One region of the Caldimonas thermodepolymerans genome, then DNA from elsewhere that is predicted to be linked to it. Evidence: predicted binding sites of a transcription regulator. Region 1 holds the regulator's gene; the other holds the start of a gene.
The links. The regulator LexA, encoded in region 1, represses DNA repair genes until DNA is damaged. The targets are predictions, from matches to a motif close to ACTGTATNNNNATACAGT.

Region 1 (7,612 bases):
AGCCGGGCAGGAACGATGCTTTCTCTGACCCGGGCAGACCCGTCCCCTCCACCCACCTCGCCTCAGGAGAAGCTCATGGCACTCGACAAAGTCCTCTACCAGGTCCAGGCCACCGCAACCGGCGGCCGAGACGGACGCGCCGTCTCGTCCGATGGCGTGCTCGACGTCAAGCTGGCCACCCCGAAGGAGCTGGGCGGCCCCGGCGGCGCGGCGACCAACCCGGAGCAGCTGTTCGCGGCCGGCTATTCGGCCTGCTTCCTGAGCGCGATGAAGTTCGTCGCCTCGCAGCAGAAGAAGCCCCTGCCGGCTGACGCCTCGGTGACCGGCACCGTCGGCATCGGCCCGATCCCGGGCGGGTTCGGGCTGCAGGTGAAGCTGGGCGTGTCGCTGCCCGGCTGGGAGCGCGGCGACGCGCAGGCGCTGGTCGAGGCGGCGCACAAGGTCTGCCCGTATTCGAACGCCACGCGCGGCAACATCGACGTGACGCTCGACGTGCTCTGAGGCGCGTTGCGCGGGTGGCGGCTCAGCCGGCCGCCATCAGCTGCAGCATCAGCTCCACGCGGGCCTTCCACGGGGTCAGCGCCCCGGCCGACGGCAGCGCCTGCCGGCCCGTCGGCACCACCACCCCCTCGGCGCAGCGCGAGCAGCGCAGCACGCGCACCCCGCGTGCCTGCGCCCGCACCAGCTCGGCCTCCAGCCGTTCGTGCACCGTGCCGTTGCCGGTGCCGACCACCACCAGCCCCTGCACCGGCAGCCCGGCCAGGGCCGCGGCCCAGCGGCCATCCGCGCCGGCGTGGCTGCTGACGATCTCCACCCAGGGCCAGCCGGCGGGCGACGCCGGCAGGCATGCCAGCCCGAGCGGCTCGCCCTGCGGCCAGTCGCGCAGCTGGCGCAGCCGTCCTTCCTCCACGTAGCCCAGCGGGCCGGCATCGCCGGAGCCGAACGCATCGAGCCGGTAGGTGTGGGCCTTGCGCACCTCCAGCCCGCTGTGCACCTGCCCGGCCAGCACCGCGAGCACCCCCCGGGCCCCGGGCGTTGCCGCCACCGTCACCGCATCCAGCAGGTTCTGCGGGCCGTCCGGCCGCAAGGCGCTGGCCGGACGCATCGCCGCGACCATCACCACCGGCTTGGCCGGCGCCAGCAGGCGGTGCAGGAAATACGCCGTCTCCTCCAGCGTGTCGGTGCCGTGCGTGACCACGACGCCGCGCACTTCGGGACGCGCCAAGTGGTGCGCCACGCGCTGCGCCAGCAACTGCCACACCCCGAAGTCCATGTCCTTGCTGTCGAGCTGGGCCACCTGCTCGGTCTCCAGCGGCCAGCGGGCCAGCGCCGGCACCGCCGCGACCAGGTCGGCCACGCCCAGCTGCGCCGCGCGGTAGCCGACGTTGTCATGCGGGTCGGCCGCGGTGCCGGCGATCGTGCCGCCGGTGCCCAGGATGACGATGGGGCCGTGCTCGTTGCTTTGCATTTCTCGGAAAACTGGATAAAAATACAGTTACTGGATGCCTGCACAGTATCCGGGATCAAGGCCAGTCGCCTGGTCCGTGCCGGCAGGCCGTCACTTCGCGAGGTGTCCGTGGACCATCAACCCAAACTCACCGCCCGCCAGCAACAGGTGCTGGACCTGATCAAGAGTGCCATCGAGCGCACCGGCGCCCCGCCGACGCGGGCAGAGATCGCCGCCGAGCTCGGCTTCCGTTCGGCCAACGCGGCGGAGGAGCACCTGCAGGCCCTGGCGCGCAAGGGCGTGATCGAGCTGGTCGGCGGCACGTCGCGCGGCATCCGGCTCAAGTCTGACACACTGCGCTCGCTCAACGAATCGCGCAGCCGGCAGTTCAGCCTGCCCCTGCCCGGGCTGGCGCAGCTGGCCCTGCCGCTGGTCGGCCGGGTCGCGGCCGGCAGCCCCATCCTGGCCCAGGAACACATCGACCAGACCTACCACGTCGAGGCCGGCCTGTTCGCGAGCCGCCCCGACTACCTGCTGCGCGTGCGCGGCATGAGCATGCGCGACGCCGGCATCCTCGACGGCGACCTGCTCGCGGTGCAGCGTGCCAAGGAAGCCCGCAACGGCCAGATCGTCGTCGCCCGGCTGGGCGAGGAGGTCACCGTCAAGCGCTTCCGCCGCAGCCGCGGCAGCATCGAACTGGTCGCCGAGAACCCCGACTACAAGACCATCGTCGTCGAGCCCGGCCAGGATTTCGAGCTCGAAGGCATTGCCGTCGGGCTGATCCGCAACTCGCTGCTGATGTGACGCCATGAAGCACCTCGCCGCGGCCCTGCCGGCCACCGTCCTGTCCGCTGCGCCCTCCCGGGGACCGTCCCTGCGCACCACGTCGCAAGGACCGGCCACCCCGACGCGCTCGGGCGGCAAGCCGGCCAAGGCGCGGCACCGCAGTGCATGCCTGGCAGACGACGCGGCGCTCGAGTCGCTGCCCAACATCGGCCCGGCGCTGGCGCAGGGCCTGCGATTGATCGGCATCGAGACCCCGCGCGACCTGATCGGCCGCGACGCCTTCGTGCTCTACCAGGAGCTGTGCGCGCGCACCGGCGTTCGCCACGACCCGTGCGTACTGGACAGCTTCATGGCTGCGGTGGACTTCATGCGCGGCGCGCCGGCCGCGCCGTGGTGGCACTACACCGCGCAGCGCAAGCTGCTCTACGGGCAGGCCCAGGGGGAAGCATTGGCCCCGGGCGGTCCGGACGGCACGCCGCGCAACGGCGGGACCGGCCGCGGCTAGGCGCACTTTTTCCAGCTGCCCTGTGGGTGGCGGGCGTTCATGGGCAGCCGCCCATGCATCCCCGCGGGGCAGTCGTCAGGGCACAGGCCCTGTCATCGACCAATCCTGCCGAACGTCATGGTGGTGTTTTGATTTTCGGAGACGGACATGGCCCATGCACCCTGTGCACCTGAACACGACGCGTTTCGACTTCCCCCGGTGATGTCGTTCCGGCCGGCGGCACTCCCGCACCGCCCCTGGCGCCCGGCGCCTGCCACCTGCCTGGCGGCCCGGGACCCTGCCGCGCGCGATGCTGCCAACGATGCCGCGCCGACGGCCGGCTCGCCATGGTGGAAGCGCTGGAGCCAGGCGCTGGCGTGGCTGGAGCCGGCCGGGCCGGCGCCCAGCACCTGGACCAGCGGCTTTCCGATGCTCGATGCCGCCCTGCCCGGTGGCGGCTGGCCGTGCCACGGCCTCGTGGAGGTGCTGGCCCCGCGGCCCGGCCACCCCGAGTTCGCCCTGCTCGCCCCCGCGCTGGCCGGTGCAGCGGCGCGCCAGCAGCGCTTCGGCGCCATCGGCGCACCCGTGGGTGGCGTGGGCCTGGCCGCGATCGGCGGTTTCGAATCGACGGGCCTGCCGGCCTGGGGCGACGCCGAACCCGGCGACGCTGCCACCGGTACGCCGACGGCCTCCGTGCTGCAGGACGCGCTGCACTGGCTGCAACAAGGATCGGAAGGCGTGCTCGTGGTGTGGCTGCCGGAGATGGGCATGACGCAGCTGCGTGCACTCAAGCGCGCCGCGCGCCGGCGCCGCACCCTGGTCTTCGTCGTGCGTCCGTGGGTCGCGAACTGGGACGACAGCGAGGCCGACCTGCGCCTGTGCCTGATCGCCGGCAAGGGCGGCCAATGGGAGGTGCGGGTGCACCGCCAGGCAGCGCAGGCCGCGCCGACCGTGCGCGTGCCGGCGCTGGGGCCGGCGCCGGCACGCCACCTGCGCGTCGTGCGCGATCCGCAGGACCGACGCCGCGCCCTGCTGAGCGGCTCGTTCGAGCAGGTCTGCGCCGAGCTGGACCGCCTCGCCGAGATCGAGCGCCAGACCGAGTCGACCCAGCCGACCTGGCGCCGCATCGACGCCTGAGGCAGCTTCTGCACACCCGGGACGGCGCCCTGCTGGACACGTCCTGGATGCCGCGGTCCGGTTCAGGCCGCGGCCAGCAGCGTGCGGGTGTAGGGATGCTGCGGCCGCGCCAGCACCTCGTCGACCGGGCCGCGCTCGACCACCTCGCCGTCCTTCATCACGATCACGTCGTGGGCCATCGCGCGGATCACCTGCACGTCATGCGTGATCAGCAGGTACGCGAGCCCGTGTTCGCGCTGCAGGCGCTGCAGCAGCTGCAGCACCTGCTTCTGGATCGTCACGTCCAGCGCGCTGGTCGGCTCGTCGAGCACCAGCAGGCGCGGCTCGACGATCAGCGCGCGGGCGATCGCCAGGCGCTGCCGCTGCCCGCCCGAGAACTCGTGCGGGTAGCGCGACAGCAGTCCCGGGAACTGCGCCTCGGTCAGGCCCACGTCGGCCAGCACCGCGCGCACCCTCTCCCGCCGCTCCTCAGGCCCCAGGTGCGGCGCATGCACCGTCAGGCCCTCGCCGACCAGGGCCTCCACCGTCATGCGCGGCGACAGCGACGAGAACGGGTCCTGGAACACCACCTGCATCACGCGGCGCAGCGGTCGGTCGGCCTTCTGCACGTACTGCCAGCCGCGCCCGTCGATACGCAGCTCGCCTTCGTCCGGGCGCAGCAGGCCGAGCGCGGCCAGCGCCAAGGTCGACTTGCCCGAACCCGATTCGCCGATCACGCCCAGCGTGCGCCCCGGCGCGAGTTCCAGGTCCACGCCCTTGACTGCGTCGAAGCGCCCTTTGCGGAACCAGCCCTTGAGTCCGCCGAGCGGCACGGGATAGCGCACCACCAGCCGCCGGCCCAGCAGGATGGGTGGCTGGCCGGAAGGCGCCGGCGCCACCACGTCCCGCTCGGGCACGCTGTCGAGCAGCTTGCGCGTGTACGGGTGGCGTGGCGCGGCGAACACTTCGGCCACCGGGCCCTGCTCGACCAGCCGGCCGTGCTCCATCACCGCGACCCGGTCGGCGAAGCGCCGCACCAGGTTGAGGTCGTGCGTGATCAGCAGCACCGCCATGCCGATGCGCTGCTGCAGCTGCGCCAGCAGGTCGAGGATCTGCTGGCGCACCGTCACGTCCAGCGCCGTGGTCGGCTCGTCGGCCAGCAGCAGCCGCGGCTCGCCGGCCAGGGCCATCGCGATCACCGCGCGCTGGCGCTGGCCGCCCGAGAGCTGGTGCGGGAAGGCACGCGCGCGGCGCTCGGGCTCCGGGATGCCGGTGTCGGCCAGCAGCTGCACCGCACGCTGCCAGGCCTCGGCCTTGCCCAGGCCCTGCTTCAGCTCGACCACCTCGGCGATCTGGTCGCCCACCGGGTACAGCGGGTTGAGCGCCGTCATCGGCTCCTGGAAGATCACCGCGATGTCCTGGCCCCGCACCCCGCGCAGCTCGCGCTCTGACAGCGACAGCAGGTCACGCCCCTGCCCCTGGGCGCCGGCGTCGCCGGCATCGCGCAGCCAGGCACGGCCCTCGACCTCGGCGCCCGGCACCAGGCGCAGCAGCGACAGCGCGCTGACCGTCTTGCCCGAGCCGGACTCGCCCACCAGGGCCAGCTTCTCGCCGGCCCGCACCTGCAGGTCCAGGCGATGCACGACCGGCTTGCCGTCGAAGGCCACGGTCAGTCCCTGCACGTCCAGCAGCACCGGTGCGTTCATGTCGCGGTCTCCGAGGGGGATGCGGGCGTCGCGGCCGGCGCCGGGGACTGCTTCGGCTTGCCGCGGCGCCGCCCGGCGCGCGGGTCGTCCGGCACGCGCGGGTCCAGCGCATTGCGCAGCGCGTCGCCCATGAAGGTCAGCAGCAGCAAGGTGCCCACCAGCACCACGAAGGTGGACAGCGAGATCCACCACGCGTCCAGGTTGTTCTTGCCCTGCGACAGCAGCTCGCCGAGGCTGGGCGTCCCTTCGGGCACGCCCAGGCCGAGGAAGTCCAGCGAGGTCAGCGCCAGGATGGCCGCGCTCATGCGGAACGGCAGGAACGTCACCACCGGAGTCAGGCTGTTGGGCAGCAGGTGGCGCCAGATGATCTGCCAGTTCGACAGGCCCAGGGCCCGCGCCGAGCGCACGTAGTCCAGCTGCCGGTTGCGCAGGAATTCGGCGCGCACGTAGTCGGACAAGCCCATCCAGCCGAACAGGCTGAGCAGCGCGACCAGCAGCAGGATGCTCGGGTCGAACACCGCGGCGAAGATGATCAGCAGGTACAGCTCCGGCATCGAGCTCCAGATCTCGATGAAGCGCTGGAACGCCAGGTCGGTGCGGCCGCCGTAGTAGCCCTGGACCGCCCCGGCGGCCACGCCCAGCACCACGCCGATCACCGTCAGCGCCAGCGCGAACAGCACCGAGACCCGGAAGCCGTACAGCAACCGGGCGAACAGGTCGCGCCCGCGGTCGTCGGTGCCCAGCCAGTTGTCGCGCGACGGCGGCGCCGGGTTGGGCTCCTTCGCGAAGTAGTTGATCGTGCGGTAGTGGTAGCGGTTGAGCGGGTAGATCGCGAAGTTGTCCCCCTTGTGCAGCTGCTCGACGATGAACGGGTCGAGGTAGTCGGTCGGCGTGTCGAAGTCGCCGCCGAAGGTCGTCTCCGGCACGTCCTGCACGATGGGGAAATACCACTGCCCTTCGTAGCGCACCACCAGCGGCCGGTCGTTGCTGATCGCCTCAGCGAACAGGCTGATGACGACCAGCGTGCAGAACACCACCAGGCTCCAATAGCCCATGCGGTTGTTGCGAAAGCGTCGCCAGGCACGCCGGGCGGGCGACAGCGAAGGCGGGGATGCCGGGCCGGGATCGATGGAGGTCGACGACATGCAGGCCCTCAGTCGAATTTGACGCGCGGGTCCACCCACACGTAGCACAGGTCCGAGATCAGCTTGGTCACCAGCCCGATCAGCGTGAACAGGTACAGCGTGCCCAGCACGACCGGGTAGTCGCGCCGGATCACCGACTCGTACCCGAGCCGTCCCAGCCCGTCGAGCGAAAACAAGGTTTCGATCAGCAGCGAGCTGGCGAAGAAGGCGCCGATGAAGGCCGACGGGAAGCCGGTCACGAGGGGGATCAGCGCGTTGCGGAACACGTGCTTCCACAGCACCTTGCGCTCCGAGAGCCCCTTGGCGCGCGCGGTCAGCACGTACTGCTTGCGGATCTCCTCCAGGAAGGCGTTCTTGGTCAGCATCGTGATCACCGCGAAGCTGCCCAGCACGCTGGCCGTCACCGGCAGGGTGATGTGCCAGAGGTAGTCGACCACCTTGCCCCACAGGCTGAGCTGCTCCCAGTTCGGCGAGGTCAGGTCGCGCAGGGGGAACCACTGCACGAAGCTGCCGCCGGCGAAAAGCACCAGCAGCGCCACGCCGAGCACGAAGCCGGGAATCGCGTAGCCGACCAGCACGACCAGGCTGGTCAGCGCGTCGAAACGCGAGCCGGCGCGCACCGCCTTCGCGATGCCCAGCGGCACCGAGATCAGGTAGCTGAGGAAGAAGGTCCACAGCCCGAGGCTGATCGACACCGGCAGCTTCTCCTTGACCAGCGCCCAGACGTCCTTGTGGTGGAAGAAGCTCTTGCCGAGGTCGAAGCGCGCGTACGAGACCAGCATCTGCACGAAGCGCTCGTGCGCCGGCTTGTCGAAGCCGAACAGGCGCTTGATCTCCTCGACCTGCGCGGCATCCACGCCCTGCCGGCCGCGGTAGCCGCCACCGTGCGCGGCCGCCGCCTCGCCGCCGGTGTCACGCCCTTGCAGCT
Region 2 (7,612 bases), 940 kb from region 1:
ACCCGCGCGACGCCTTCGTCTCGCCGCGCTACGCCTCGCTGGAGGAACTGCCGCCGCAGGCGGTGGTGGGCACCTCCAGCCTGCGCCGCATGGTGCAGCTGCGCGCCTTGCGCCCGGACCTGCGCATCGAGCCGCTGCGCGGCAACCTCGACACGCGCCTGCGCAAGCTCGACGAAGGCCGGTACGACGCCATCGTGCTGGCCGCGGCCGGCCTGATGCGCCTGGGCCTGGCCGAGCGCATCCGCACCCGCTTCGAGCCGGACCGCATGATCCCGGCCGCCGGGCAGGGGGCGCTGGGCATCGAGATCCGCGCCGACCAGGCCGAGCTGCGCGAGCGCCTGGCCGGGCTGGTCGACCGGCCGACCTGGCTGGCGGTGCACGCCGAGCGCGCGGTCTCGCGCGCGCTGGGCGGCAGCTGCAGCGTGCCGCTGGCGGCCCACGCGGTGTGGCAGGACGGGCAGCTGCGCCTGAGCACCGCGATCGGCCATCCCGAGCGCGCCGATGCGCCGCTGCTGAAGGCCGCCGTGAGCGGCCCGGTGGCCGACACCGCGCAGGCCGAGGCGCTGGGCGTGGCCGCGGCACAGCAGCTGCGCGAGCAGGGGGCCGACGGCTACCTGCAACACGGCTGACGCTGGTGCGATGAAGGTGCTCGTGACGCGGCCGGCCGCCCAGGCCGGCGAATGGGTCGAAGGGCTGCGCCGCGGCGGCATCGAGGCCGAGGCGCTGCCGCTCATCGGCATCGGCGCGCCGGCCGATGTGGCGGCCGTGCACCGGGCCTGGCGGCAGCTGCGCGACTACCGCATGGTGATGTTCGTCAGCCCGAACGCGGTCGAGCAGTTCTTCGCGCTGCGGCCCGAGGGCGTCGCCTGGCCCGACACCGTGCAGGCGGCCTCGCCAGGCCCCGGCACCGCCCGGGCGCTGCTTGCCGCAGGCGTGCCGCCGCAGCGGCTGGTCCAGCCGTCCGACGATGCCGCGCAGTTCGATTCCGAGACGCTGTGGGCACAACGCCTGTGCCACGAGGACTGGCAGGGCGCCGCGGTGCTGGTGGTGCGCGGCGAGGGCGGGCGCAACTGGCTGGCCGAACGCTGGCGCGAGGCCGGCGCGCGCGTGGACTTCGTCAGCGCCTACCGCCGCCAGCCGCCCGAGCTGGACGCGCGCGCCGAGGCGCTGCTCGCGCAGGCGCTGGCGCAGCCGCGCGGGCATCTCTGGTTCTTCAGCAGCTCCGAGGTGATCGACCACCTCGAACGCTGCTGCGCCGAACGCGGCCTGCAGCCGCCCTGGGGCGCCATGCTGGCGCTGGCCACGCACCCGCGCATCGCGCAGCGCGCGCGCGCGCTCGGCATCGTCGCGCCGCTCGAATGCCGGCCGGCGCTGGCCGCGGTCCAGGCCACCATCAGGCGCTCTATACAATCGTCCGCACCGTGAGCGATACCACCACAACCACCAACACGAACGAAGCGCCTCCGCCCGCCAGCCCCGTGCCGCCCGCGGAGCCCCCGCGGCCCGCCTCGCCACCGGCGCGCGGCCCGGTGTGGGTGGCGATGATCGTGCTGCTCGCGCTGGCCGCCGGCAGCCTGGTGCTGGCCTATCAGACCCGCCAGCACCTGCAGGTGCTGGAGCAGGACCTGGTGCGCCGCCAGCAGGACAGCCACGAGCAGGCCACCGAGGCCCGTACGCTGGCGCGCGAGGCGCAGGACGTCTCGCGCGACGCGAGCGCCAAGGTCGCGCTGCTCGAGGCCCGGTTGTCGGAGGTGGCCGTGCAGCGCACGCAGCTGGAAGAGCTGATGCAGTCGCTGTCGCGCTCGCGCGAGGAGAACCTGCTGGGCGACGTCGAGGCCAGCCTGCGCGTGGCGTTGCAGCAGGTCACGATCACCGGCAGCGCCGAGCCGCTGGTGGCTGCGTTGCGCTCGGCCGACGAACGCCTGCAGCGCGCCAACCAGCCGCGCCTGGAAGGCGTGCGCCGCGCGATCGCCCGCGACCTGGAGCGCGTCAGCGCGGCCGGCCTGGTGGACGTGTCCGGGCTGGTGATCCGGATCGACGAGGCGGTGCGCCTGATCGACGAGCTGCCGTTGCTGTCCAACCCGGCCGAGGCCGTTCCGCAGGCGGGTGCCGCCGAGGCGCAGCCGGCCGCGCCGGCGCCGGCGTCGAGCGCCGACTGGTGGCGCCAGGCCGGCCAGCGCGCCTGGGCCGAGGTGCGCTCGCTGATCCGCGTCACGCGCGTGGACCGGCCCGAGGCGATGCTGGTCGCGCCCGAGCAGGCCTTCTTCCTGCGCGAGAACCTCAAGCTGCGGCTGCTGAACGCGCGGCTGGCGCTGCTGGGCCGCCAGTTCGACACCGTGCAGGCCGACCTGGACGCCGCGGGCCAGACGCTCGAGCGCTACTTCGACGGACAGTCGCGCCGCGTCGGCACGGTGCGCGAGCTGCTGGGCCAGGTGGCCGCGCAGGCGCGCCAGACGGCGGTGCCGCGGCCGGACGACACCTTCGCGGCGCTGGCGGCCGTGTCCGCCGCGCGTTGAGGAGCCGCAAGCGATGCGCGCGATCGTCTGGCTGATCCTGTTGTTCGTCGCGGCCGTCGTGGCCGCGGCCGTGCTCGGGGCGAACGACGGGCTGGTCACCGTCTTCTGGGCCCCGTGGCGGGTCGATGTCTCGCTCAACTTCTTCGTGCTGGCGCTGGTGCTCACCATCGCGGTCGCGTATGTCGCGGTGCGCGGCATCAACGCGCTGATCGGGCTGCCGCGCCGCGCGCGCGAATGGCGCCTTGCCAAGCGCGAGCGCTCGGCCCAGCAGGCGCTGCGTGAGTCGCTGGCGTTGTTCTTCGGCGCGCGCTACACCCGCGCGCACAAGGCGGCCGAACGCGCGCTGACGATCCAGCAGGACACGCCCGAGCTGCGCGAGGACGCCGAATTCACGATGCTGGCGCACCTGCTGGCCGCGGGCAGCATGCACCGCCTGCAGGATCGCGCGCGCCGCGAGGAGCACCTGTCCCGGGCGCTAGCAGCGGTGCGCCCGGGCGGCAGCACCCGGGCCGCCGAGGAGGGCGCGCGCCTGATGGCCGCCGAATGGGCACTGGACGACCGCGATGCCGACCGTGCGCTGGAGCTGATCGCCGGGCTCTCGCCCGGCGTCGCGCGCCGCACCCAGGCGCTGCGGCTCAAGCTGCAGGCCGCCCGCTATGCCCAGCGGCCGCTCGAGGCGCTGCGCACCGCGCGGCTGCTGGCCAAGCACCAGGGCTTCTCGCCCTCGGCCGCCACCGGTCTGCTGCGCTCGCTGGCGATCGACGCGCTCGAGACCGCACGCGATGCCGACCAGCTGCGCCGTGTCTGGCAGCAGCTCGATGCCACCGACCGGCGCGACGTATACGTCGTTGCGCGCGCGGCCACGCTGATGGCGCGCATGGGCGGCTTCGAGGAGGCGCGCGCCTGGTTGCGCCCCTACTGGGAGCAGATCGCCACCTTCGGCGCCGACGAGCGCGCCGAACTGAGCCGCGCGTTCGTCGCCAGCGTCAGCGGCGTCGGCGCCGACTGGCTGCCGCGCCTGGAAGCGGCCGTCGCGGCCGACCCGGGCGACCCGGCGCTGGCCCATGCGCTGGGCAGCGCGCTTGCGGAACTGCAGCTGTGGGGCAAGGCTCGCCAGCTGCTCGAACGCTGCGCCGGCCACGAACAGCTGGCCCCCGCGTCGCGCCGCGCCGCCTGGCGGCAACTGGCCGAACTGGCCGAGCGCGACGGCGACCTCGATCGCGCCCAGGCGTGCTATCGACACGCGGCACGCATCGAGTAGTAGACAACGAAAAAATTGTCGTGCTATACTTTCGTTCTTCGCGGCTGTAGCTCAGTTGGATAGAGTACTTGGCTACGAACCAAGGGGTCGTGGGTTCGAATCCTGCCAGCCGCGCCAAACACGAAAGGGCCACGCAACGCGTGGCCCTTTTTCTTTTCCCGTCGCCCGGGCGGTTGCCGTTTCCCGTCGGCGCTGTCAGCGCTTGCAGCAGCCGGACCATGTCCTGCCGGTGAGGCAGCGGCCGGGCTGCATGGCGCCGGCGTGCCCGGTCCAGCGGCGTGCGGCCTTCGGCATCGATGCGGCGGGTGTCGCGGCCCCGTGCTGCAGCAGCAGGCGCACGGCCACCGGGTCGCCCTCGGCCACGAGTGATGCGTTCGCGCGTGGCCGCTCCGCCGGGCTGCGCGGCCGCCTGGATGGATATACAGTCCAGGGTGCGCTTGCCCGTCCACCGTTGCGGCAGGCGGTTGCCGATCGCATGACCACGACCCTCCTCGAAGTTCCTCCCCTTCAGGCCCCGGACCCCTTTGCGGCGCTGAACGCGCAGCAGCGCGATGCCGTCGAGCACGGCATCGCCGACGGGCCGGGCTGCGCGCCGCTGCTGGTGATCGCCGGGGCCGGGTCTGGCAAGACGATGACGCTGGCCGCGCGCGTGGCGCGGCTGGTGCTGGCCGGCGCCGATCCGCAGCGCCTGCTGCTGCTGACCTTCTCGCGCCGTGCGGCGCAGGAGATGGAGCGCCGCGTCGGCCGCGTGCTGCAGCAGGCGCTGGGGCTGGCGGGCGAGGCGCGGCCGCCCGCGCTGCCGTGGTCGGGCACCTTCCACAGCGTGGGCGCGCGGCTGCTGCGCGCCTATGCGCCGCGCATCGGCCTGCCCGAGGACTTCACGATCCACGACCGGGCCGATGCCGAGGACCTGATGGGCTGGGTGCGCGAGGAGCTCGGGCTGGCGCGCACGAAGCACCGTTTCCCGCTCAAGGGCACGTGCCTGTCGATCTACTCGCGCGTGGTCAACAGCCAGGCGCCGCTGGCCGAGGTGCTGCAGTGGCACTACCCGTGGTGCCAGGCCTGGGAGGACGAGCTGGTGCGGCTGTTCGGCGCCTACGTGCGCGCCAAGCAGCAGCAGCACGTGCTCGACTACGACGACCTGCTGCTGTACTGGGCCGAGATGGTGTCCGTGCCCGAGCTGGCGCGCGAGCTGGGCGCGCGCTTCGACCACGTGCTGGTGGACGAGTACCAGGACACCAACCGCCTGCAGGCGGCCATCCTGCAGGCGATGAAGCCCGACGGGCAGGGGCTCACCGTGGTGGGCGACGATGCGCAGTCGATCTACTCGTTCCGCGCTGCCGAGGTGCGCAACATCCTGGACTTCCCGCGCCAGTTCGGACGCGAGGTGCGGGTCGTCACGCTGGAGCGCAACTACCGCTCCACGCAGCCCATCCTCGATGCGTCCAACGCGGTGATCGCGCTGGCGGCCGAGCGCCACGCCAAGCAGCTGTGGACCGACCGCACCTCGTCCGAGCGCCCGGCGCTGGTCACGGTGCTGGACGACGCCGCGCAGGCGCGCTGGGTGGCCGACGAGGTACTGCGCCTGCGCGAGCAGGGGCTCAGGCTGCGGTCGCAGGCGGTGCTGTTCCGCGCGGCGCACCACAGCGCGGCGCTCGAGCTGGAGCTGGCGCGGCGCAACATCCCGTTCGTCAAGTTCGGCGGGCTGAAGTTCCTGGAGGCCTCGCACATCAAGGACGTGCTCGCGGTGCTGCGCTGGGTCGAGAACCCGCGCAACCGCCTGGCCGGCTTCCGCGTCGCGCAGCTGGTCCCCGGCATCGGCCCGGCGACGGCGCGGCGCCTGCTCGACGCGCTGGAGCAGGCCGCCGACCCGGCCGCGGCCCTGCTCGCCTTCGAGGTGCCGGCCGCGGCGCGCGACGACTGGCAGGCGTTGCGCACGCTCTATGCCGCACTGCGGCAGGGCGAGGCCGGCTGGCCCGACGACCTGCGCCGCGTGCAGCAGTGGTACCAGCCGCACCTGGAGCGGCTGCACGACGATGCGCCGGTGCGCGCGGCCGACCTGGCCCAGCTGGCGCGCATCGCCGAGGGCTACCGCTCGCGCGAGCAGTTCCTGGCCGAGCTGGCGCTGGACCCGCCCGAGGCCACCAGCGCCGAGGCCGGGCCGCCGCTGCTCGACGAGGACTACCTGATCCTGTCGACCATCCACTCGGCCAAGGGGCAGGAATGGCAGGCCGTCTACCTGCTCAACGCGGTCGACGGCTGCATCCCGTCGGACCTGGCCACCGGCTCGGCCGAGCTGGTCGAGGAGGAGCGGCGCCTGCTGTACGTGGCGATGACGCGGGCCCGCCAGCACCTGCAGCTGATCGTGCCGCAGCGCTTCTACGTGCACGGTCAGGGCAAGGGGGACCGGCACGTGTACGGGTCGCTGTCCCGCTTCATCCCGCCGCAGGTGCAGCCGCTGTTCGAGCGGCGCCAGCCGGCGGCGGCCGCGGCCCCGGAGGCGGTCGCGCCGTCCGGCGCGACGGTCGGCCTGGCCGCGCGCCTGCGCGGACGGTGGGGATAGGCGCGCGCACGGCCGGGGCTATCCCGCGGCGCGACCGGGGCAGGGCCGCTTCCCCGAAAATCCGTGCTCGTTCGCGCCGCGACGCACCGTGCCCGTGACGGCGCCCGGCGTCGCGCCGTCGCTGCTGGATCGATCAAGGACTTCCCATGAACCACCCGGATGGCACCACGACCATCGCCTTCGGCATCCCCAAGTTCCCGGCGCGCTTTGCGCCGCTGGTGACGGCCTTCCTGCTCTCGGTGCTGATGACCTGCATCGTCTCGTTCATCAGCACGCTCAAGGGCGTGGGGCTGTCGCCGCAGTTCGTCTCGCAGTGGATGACGGCCTGGGGCCTGTCCTGGGTGGTGGCGTTCCCGGTGCTGCTGCTGGTGCTGCCCGTCGTGCGCCGCGCGACGGCGGCGCTGGTGCGCGCGGGCTAGCCGCCGGCGCGGCGTTGCGCCGCGCACCCCTCACACGATGCCTTGCGCCTTCAGCGCCGCGATGCGCGCGGCGTCATAGCCCAATACCTCCGACAGCACCTGTTCGGTGTGCTGCCCCAGGTCGGGCGGCGCGTGGCGTACCACGGGCGGCGTTTCCGACAGCCGCAGCGGGCTGGCGACCCCGGCGACCTGGCCGAAGCGGGGATGCGGCAGCTCGACGCGCAGGCCGCGCGCGCGGACCTGCGGGTCGGCGAAGGCCTGGCCGATGTCGTTGATCGGGCCGCAAGGCACGGCACGGTCCTCCAGCAGCTCGACCCACTCGCGCGTGGTGCGCTGGCGGGTGATCGACTCGATCATCGGCACCAGCACCGCGCGGTGGCGCACGCGTTCGGCGTTGGTCGCAAAGCGCGGGTCGCGGCTCCACCCGGGCACGCCGGCGGCCTCGCAGAAGCGCGCGAACTGCCCGTCGTTGCCCACCGCGAGCAGCATCGCGCCGTCGGCGGTCGGGAAGTCCTGGTAGGGCACGATGCTCGGGTGCGTGTTGCCCTGGCGCTGCGGCACGCGACCGGTGTGCAGGTAGCCGGCCGCCTGGTTGGCGAGCATCGCCATGCCGACGTCCAGCAGTGCCATGTCGATGTACTGGCCGCGCCCGGTGCGGTGGCGCGCCTCGACCGCGGCGAGGATCGCGGTGGCGGCATAGACGCCGGTGAACAGGTCGATCACCGCCACGCCGACGCGCATCGGCCCGCCGCCGGGCTCCCCGTCCGGGCGGCCGGTGATGCTCATCAGGCCGCTGGCTGCCTGCACCAGCAGGTCGTAGCCGGCGCGGCCCGCGTAGGGGCCGTCCTGGCCG

Region 2: IS481_RS13855 (ATP-dependent helicase) is a predicted target of LexA. The motif match lies at 4,186-4,203, and genes of this name have one in related genera.

Annotation. Positions count from the first base shown of each region.
Region 1 is NZ_CP064338.1:2,005,554-2,013,165, forward strand. It holds gene IS481_RS09375 (MarR family winged helix-turn-helix transcriptional regulator) at 1-1, shown strand, start outside; gene IS481_RS09380 (organic hydroperoxide resistance protein) at 76-501, shown strand; gene IS481_RS09385 (asparaginase) at 524-1,468, opposite strand; gene lexA (transcriptional repressor LexA) at 1,577-2,251, shown strand; gene IS481_RS09395 (helix-hairpin-helix domain-containing protein) at 2,256-2,738, shown strand; gene IS481_RS09400 (hypothetical protein) at 2,940-3,854, shown strand; gene IS481_RS09405 (ABC transporter ATP-binding protein) at 3,917-5,539, opposite strand; gene IS481_RS09410 (ABC transporter permease) at 5,536-6,684, opposite strand; gene IS481_RS09415 (microcin C ABC transporter permease YejB) at 6,693-7,612, opposite strand, start outside.
Region 2 is NZ_CP064338.1:2,942,596-2,950,207, reverse strand. It holds gene hemC (hydroxymethylbilane synthase) at 1-629, shown strand, start outside; gene IS481_RS13875 (uroporphyrinogen-III synthase) at 640-1,425, shown strand; gene IS481_RS13870 (uroporphyrinogen-III C-methyltransferase) at 1,422-2,516, shown strand; gene IS481_RS13865 (heme biosynthesis HemY N-terminal domain-containing protein) at 2,530-3,777, shown strand; tRNA gene IS481_RS13860 (tRNA-Arg) at 3,818-3,894, shown strand; gene IS481_RS13855 (ATP-dependent helicase) at 4,253-6,340, shown strand; gene IS481_RS13850 (DUF2798 domain-containing protein) at 6,487-6,759, shown strand; gene IS481_RS13845 (CaiB/BaiF CoA transferase family protein) at 6,790-7,612, opposite strand, start outside.